DNA from 2 places in the Polaromonas sp. P1_F4 genome. Region 1 is predicted to be linked to the other one. Evidence: predicted binding sites of a transcription regulator. Region 1 holds the regulator's gene; the other holds the start of a gene.
What was found. The regulator NrdR, encoded in region 1, represses ribonucleotide reductase genes. The targets are predictions, from matches to a motif close to CACNANATNTNGTG.

Region 1 (3,412 bases):
CCGGAGGCGGCAGGTTTTGGTCGCGCTCAGTTACACTAGCGAGGTGCGCGACTGGCGATAGGCTCAAGGTTTTCGCAACCATTGGAGCTGACGTGGGACACCACTGGGAAGCGCACCGCTGAAAGCCGTTGGGCCGAAGCGTTCAGCCGTTCGCCTGGGCAGCCCTTGTTTCAATAGCAGGGACCACGTCTTTAAGGACTGCCATGTACCACCGCAACATCCTGGTCGAACAAACCGATCCCGAAATCTTCGCCGCCATCCAGGCTGAAAACGCCCGGCAAGAGCACCACATCGAGCTGATTGCCAGCGAAAACTACGCCTCGCCCGCCGTCATGGCCGCGCAGGGCTCGCAGCTCACCAACAAATACGCCGAAGGCTACCCCGGCCGCCGCTACTACGGCGGCTGCGAGCACGTTGACGTGGCGGAGCAGCTGGCCATCGACCGCATCAAAACCATCTTCGGCGCCGAGGCCGCCAACGTGCAGCCGCATTGCGGTGCTTCAGCCAATGAGGCCGTGTTTCTGGCTTTCCTCAAGCCCGGCGACACCATCATGGGCATGAGCCTGGCCGAAGGCGGCCACCTGACGCACGGCATGGCCCTGAATATGAGCGGCAAGTGGTTCAACGTCGTCTCTTACGGCCTCAACGACAAGGAAGAGATCGACTACGACGCGATGGAGCGCAAGGCCCACGAGACCAAGCCCAAGCTGATCATCGCAGGCGCTTCCGCTTACAGCCTGCGCATTGATTTTGAGCGCTTCGCCAAGGTGGCCAAGGCCGTTGGCGCGATCTTCATGGTCGACATCGCCCACTACGCCGGCCTGGTGGCTGCGGGCGTGTACCCCAACCCGGTGCCGCATGCCGACATCGTGACGTCGACTACACACAAGAGCCTGCGCGGCCCGCGCGGCGGCATCATCCTGATGAAGGCCGAGCACGAAAAAGCCATCAACAGCGCCATCTTCCCCGGCCTGCAGGGCGGCCCGCTGATGCACGTGATCGCCGCCAAGGCCGTGGCCTTCAAGGAAGCCATGGCGCCCGAGTTCAAGGCCTACCAGCAGCAGGTCGTGAAGAACGCGCAGATTGTGGCCGACACCCTGACCCAGCGCGGCCTGCGCATCGTCAGCGGCCGCACCGAGAGCCACGTCATGCTGGTCGACCTGCGCGCCAAGGGCATCACAGGCAAGGAAGCCGAAGCCGTGCTGGGCAGCGCCCACATGACGATCAACAAGAACGCCATCCCGAACGATCCGGAAAAGCCGATGGTCACCAGCGGCGTGCGCATCGGCACCCCGGCCATGACGACCCGCGGCTTCAAGGACGAAGAAGCCCGCGCCACGGCCAACCTGATCGCCGACGTGCTCGACAACCCGCGCGACGCGGCCAACATTGAAGCGGTGCGAGCCAAGGTCCACGCCCTGACCAGCCGTTTCCCGGTCTACCGCTGATCATGACGGACAGCGCAGGCACTATGATTTTGATAGCTGCTTGCGCTCGTCCTGATTGGGCTGGAGGCCAATTTATACCTTCAAATTCGGGCTACCTCTCATGAAATGCCCGTTCTGCGGCCACCTTGAAACCCAGGTCGTGGAAACGCGGGTGGGCGAAGACGCCGAATTCATACGCCGCCGCCGCCAGTGCGGTGCGTGTGAAAAGCGCTTCACAACCTATGAGCGGCCCGATGTCACCTTCCCGTCTATCGTCAAGAAGGACGGCAGGCGCATCGAGTACAAGCGCAGCAAAGTCCTGGCGTCCCTGAACCTGGCGCTGCGCAAGCGGCCCGTCAGCACCGAGCAGGTCGATTCGGCGGTTGAACGCATCGAGGAAAAGCTCCTGAGCCTGGGGCTGCGCGAAGTGCCGTCCAACCGCATCGGCGAGCTCGTCATGCGTGAACTCCGCAAGCTCGACAAGGTCGCCTATGTCCGCTTTGCGAGCGTCTACCGCAGCTTTGAGGATATTGACGAGTTCAAGACGCTGGTGGACGAGGTCCGGCGCTAAGGGAAAACCCTGGCGCCGACAGGTGGCGCACTGGTCGCGATGGGCGGCAGCGTTCTTTGTGTAGGGCTTGCTTACACTGCGTAAATGAGTCTTCACACATTGCGCACTGATCGCCTTCAAAAGGGTTTCACGTTGATCGAACTATTGATCACCGTGACCGTTCTGGGCGTTTTAATGGCCGTGGCGCTGCCAAACCTGAGGTCGTTCATTGTTAGCAACCGGCTGTCCTCCAACGTCAACGGATTTGTAGGGCTGATTAACTACGCTCGCAGTGAAGCCCTTGTACGGAATCAATCGGTGATCATTTGCCCAAAAAGTAACGGCGCCAATACCTGTGCCTCTTCCCAACTCTGGAATGAATACGAAATCCAGGTGTTCGTGGACGTAGATGGTAGCGATACCCGAAACGCCGGTGACATCCTGCTCAAAACCGTACCTGCGATGGATGTAAATGGGATCGAAACTGCTTTCGTCAGGCCCGCAGGTGTTGGAAACATCAAGTTTGGCGCGGTGGGTATGTCGCAAACTGCTCACCGTTTCGATATCCACGCCGTGGCGGCATCAGACACCGAATACGAATTCAAGTATGGAAGATCTGTTTGCATAAGCAAGCCAGGACGCGTCCGGGTTATCCCATTTTCCGCCAACCAATGTGATGCATTTTGACCATGACCTCACCATGAAACAGAAACAAAAAATCCAGTTATTCCATCGTCACGAGCGCGGCGCCACACTGATTGAGGCCCTCGTCTCGATTCTGGTCTTGTCGCTGGGCTTGTTAGGTATGGCCAGTTTGCAGGCGAATGCGCTGGCCTACCAAAAATCCTCCTGGGCAATACACCGAATTGCCGAGCTGACCGGCGACATCGCCGAGCGCATCAGGGCGAACCCTCTTGGCGCCACCAATAACTACTACACCTACACGGCCAACTACACAACCGCCAAGGCGGCGAACATCACCAGCAATAACTGCCGCACCTCGGGCGCTGCCTGCACAACAGCGCAGATTGCCGGTGACGACTTGGCATCGTGGCTGGCAAAAGCGCAAGCAGCCCTTCCCGGAGGCGCCGTCAATCTTGAGGGTGCCAGCAATACCGGCTTTATCGTTACAGCCATGTACATGGACAAGGAGTTTGTTAACGCCTCAGGCGTCCTTCAATCGTCCACCGCTTGTACCAGCACAACCAGCGGCATCGCCTGGCGAAATTGTTGCCCGGCAGCGGCAGCAGTGCCTGCAGGGGTCCGGTGCTTTAGAACCGACATCATTCCATGAGCACGACCATGCGCCCCATTCAAGCTTTACGGAGCTCCCGGCCGAGACAAAACTCGGGCTTGACATTGATCGAGTTGATGGTTGGTCTGGTCATCGGACTTGTCCTGGCCATCGTTGCCTCGTCAACCTATCTGTATTCCA
Region 2 (3,412 bases), on a different contig from region 1:
GTAGTTGATGTCGATCACGTTGTCCAGCATGCGCATGGCCGTGGTGATGGTCTTTTTGAGTTTTTCGTGGTCGACCGCGCCGTCCTTCAGGTGCTGGACGAGGTTGACTGAGCCGAGGTTGCAGACGGCGGTTTCGGTGTCGCTGGTGTTGAGCGTGATCTCGGTGCACAGGTTGGACGAGTGCACGACGCCGGTGTGCTGCTGCGGCGAGCGCACGTTGCAGGCATCCTTGAACGTGATCCAGGGGTGGCCGGTTTCAAACAGCATCGACAGCATCTTGCGCCACATGTCGGTGGCCTGCAGCTTGCGGGATGGCTTGATTTCGCCGCGCTCGGCCTTGGCTTCGTAGGCGGTGTAGATTTTTTCGAAATCCTTGCCGAACTTGTCGTGCAGGTCGGGCGTGTCGGACGGTGAGAACAGCGTCCAGCTGCCCTTTTCCATCACGCGACGCATGAAGAGATCGGGAATCCAGTTGGCGGTGTTCATGTCGTGCGTACGGCGGCGGTCGTCGCCGGTGTTCTTGCGCAGTTCCAGGAACTCTTCAATATCCAGGTGCCATGTTTCCAGGTAGGCGCAGACGGCGCCCTTGCGCTTGCCGCCCTGGTTGACCGCCACGGCGGTGTCGTTGACGACTTTGAGGAAAGGCACGACGCCTTGCGATTCGCCGTTGGTGCCCTTGATATGGGCGCCCAGGGCGCGCACAGGCGTCCAGTCATTGCCCAGGCCGCCGGCAAATTTGGACAGCAGCGCGTTTTCCTTGATGGCGTCGTAAATGCCGCCCAGGTCGTCGGCGACGGTCGTCAGGTAGCACGACGACAGCTGCGAGCGCAGCGTGCCGGCATTGAACAGGGTGGGCGTGCTCGACATGAAGTCGAAGGACGAGAGGATTTCATAGAACTCGATCGCGCGTTCTTCGCGGTTGATCTCGTTGAGCGACAGGCCCATGGCCACCCGCATGAAGAAAGCCTGTGGTAGCTCGATGCGCTGTTTGCGCACGTGCAGGAAGTAGCGGTCAAACAGGGTTTGCAGGCCGAGGTAGTCGAATTTCAGGTCGCGTTCGGGCTTGAGCGCGGCGCCCAGGCGGGCCAGGTCGAACTGCTGGAGCTTTTCGTCGAGCAGCTCGTTTTGTACGCCCTTGGCGATGAACTGCGGGAAATACTCGGCGTAGCGAATCGCCATGTCTTCCTGACTGACTTCTTCACCCAGCACTTCGCGGCGGATGGTGTGCATCAGCAGGCGTGCGGTGGCGTAGGTGTAGTCAGGGTCTTTCTCGATCAGGGTGCGCGCTGCCAGGATGGACGCCTTGTAGACTTCATCAATGGGCACACCGTCATAGAGGTTGCGCATGGTCTCGGCAACGATGGGGTCGGGCTTGATATCTGCGCCCAGGTTGGCGCAAGACGCTTCAATCAGAGCCTGCAGGTTGCGGATGTCCAGCGCGACGCGGTTGCCGCGGTCGGTCACATGGATCAGGGGCGCCGCAGGTGCCTGGGTTTGCGGCTGGCGTGCGCGCTCTTGCGTGCGCTTCTCGCGGTACAGCACGTAAGCGCGGGCGATTTCATGGTGGCCGCCGCGCATCAGGCCCAGCTCGACCTGATCCTGAACGTCTTCTATATGAAAGGTTCCGCCGCCTGGGCGCGAACGCATCAGGGCGCGGATGACCGCCTGGGTCAGGCCGTCAACGGTTTCGCGGACGCTGGCCGAAGCCGCACCCTGCGTGCCATGCACGGCCAGGAAAGCCTTCATCATGGCCACGGCGATCTTGTTGGGTTCGAACGGCACCACGCCGCCATTGCGGCGGATGATCTGGTAATGGGCGAGCGGGTTGCTTTGCGCGTTGGTATCGCCGGTTGCCGGGTTGCTTGCCAGAACGCTCGACGTGACGGGCACCGCGTGTTGTGCAGTTTGCATGACTTCCTCTTTGCTTTGTTTTATGGGTGGTTTGATGTGCTGTTCGGGGTCTCTGGATATATTGAGGTATTGCACAGGCCTATCAACCTGCTCCTTCATTTCCTGACCCGAATTACATCAAACTGAATTAGGGCTTAGACACTATACCTAGGGTATGGAGGGAATACAAGCCACTACAGGTAGTGTATCGCTGACTGAATGCACCGTTACGTTTTGTGGCTTTTTAGGCCCCATTCCAGACGCCTCGATCAGTGCTTGATGGCGGCCCGCTCAACCTCGCGGAAAGCCTGATGCCATCAGGCTTGCGAAGCTGATGCAACGTTGTGGCACGGTCATTCGCGGGCTTTGGGTTGGGAGCGCCGGTCACTGCGGGCGCGGTAAAAATAACCAGAAATTTCAACCGCAAGGCGCACCGCAATGGTGAGTGCGTGCAGGTGCACCAGTCACATGATTTCGGGAAAACACCTAGCCGGTGACGACAGCGAGTTTTGCAGCAGAGGCCAGTTGAAGCCAGTGCCTGGGTCCTGCTTGCGGCCGGGTGCAATGTGCTCGTGCCCGGCGATGTGCTCAATGGGATAGTGCTGCAGAAGCGAGGCGCACAGCCCGGTCAGGGTTTCATACTGGGATGCTTCAAAGGTATCTCCCTCAAGGCCTTCCAGCTCGATGCCGATGGAATCGTCGTTGCAGTTGGTGCGCCCGCGGTAGCTGGATTCCCCGGCATGCCAGGCGCGGTCGTCACAGCTCACAAACTGCCACAATGCGCCGGTTCGGGCGATAAAAAAATGCGATGAAACCTGCAGGCCGCGAATGCCCTGAAAGTAAGCGTGTGCCTCCCAGTCGAGCTGGTTGGTGAAAAGGCGCTGCACGTTGTCATTGCCGAACTCACCTGGCGGCAGGCTGATGGAGTGGATGACGATCAGGTCAATCTGCGCATCGGGGGGGCGTGGACCAAAGTTGGGCGAAGCCAGTGGGCGTGCATAGCGGTACCAGCCGTTTTGCCACAAAGGCCGGGGAAGGGCATTGGGGCTTTCAGGCGGGGTCATCGGCAGGGTCAAGTCCGTCGGCCAGGTCGTCATTGCCCGGCGTGGTGATATTCAGGCGTGCAATGCGGTAGCGGATCTGCCGCAGGCTCAAACCCAGCCTCGCGGCGGCAGCGGTACGATTGAAGCCGGTCTCCAGCAAAACCTTGGTCAGGATGTTTCGCTCCTGCCCGTCCAGATAATCCTGCAGGTTTTCCGGGACGGTGACATGTTCTTCGGCCGGCGCATCAAAATGCAGCGCGCTTCCTTCGCCGAGCGCCACGGCCCGGTGCAGGATGTTTTCCAGCTCCCTGACATTGCCGTTAAATGGCCTGGACTGCAACTGCTCCATCACGGCGTCGGTCAACTCGGGCATCTTGAACCCGGACTCCTGGCAGATTCTTGACAGCAGGGCAGTGCAGAGTGCTGGCAAATCTTCCCTGCGTTCGCGCAGGGCCGGCACGGCAATTTCAATCACGTTG

Region 2: the regulator NrdR is predicted to act here: its motif matches at 2,083-2,096, upstream of AC1DYQ_RS14005 (ribonucleoside-diphosphate reductase subunit alpha).

The regions. Positions count from the first base shown of each region.
Region 1 covers NZ_JBFUBP010000001.1:376,286-379,697, reverse strand. Annotated here, with positions in the region: ZMP/ZTP riboswitch at 38-167, shown strand; gene glyA (serine hydroxymethyltransferase) at 204-1,448, shown strand; gene nrdR (transcriptional regulator NrdR) at 1,549-1,998, shown strand; gene AC1DYQ_RS01850 (GspH/FimT family pseudopilin) at 2,083-2,664, shown strand; gene pilV (type IV pilus modification protein PilV) at 2,678-3,271, shown strand; gene AC1DYQ_RS01840 (PilW family protein) at 3,268-3,412, shown strand, end outside.
Region 2 covers NZ_JBFUBP010000006.1:161,881-165,292, forward strand. Annotated here, with positions in the region: gene AC1DYQ_RS14005 (ribonucleoside-diphosphate reductase subunit alpha) at 1-1,911, opposite strand, end outside; gene ampD (1,6-anhydro-N-acetylmuramyl-L-alanine amidase AmpD) at 2,355-2,954, opposite strand; gene AC1DYQ_RS14015 (sigma-54-dependent transcriptional regulator) at 2,941-3,412, opposite strand, start outside.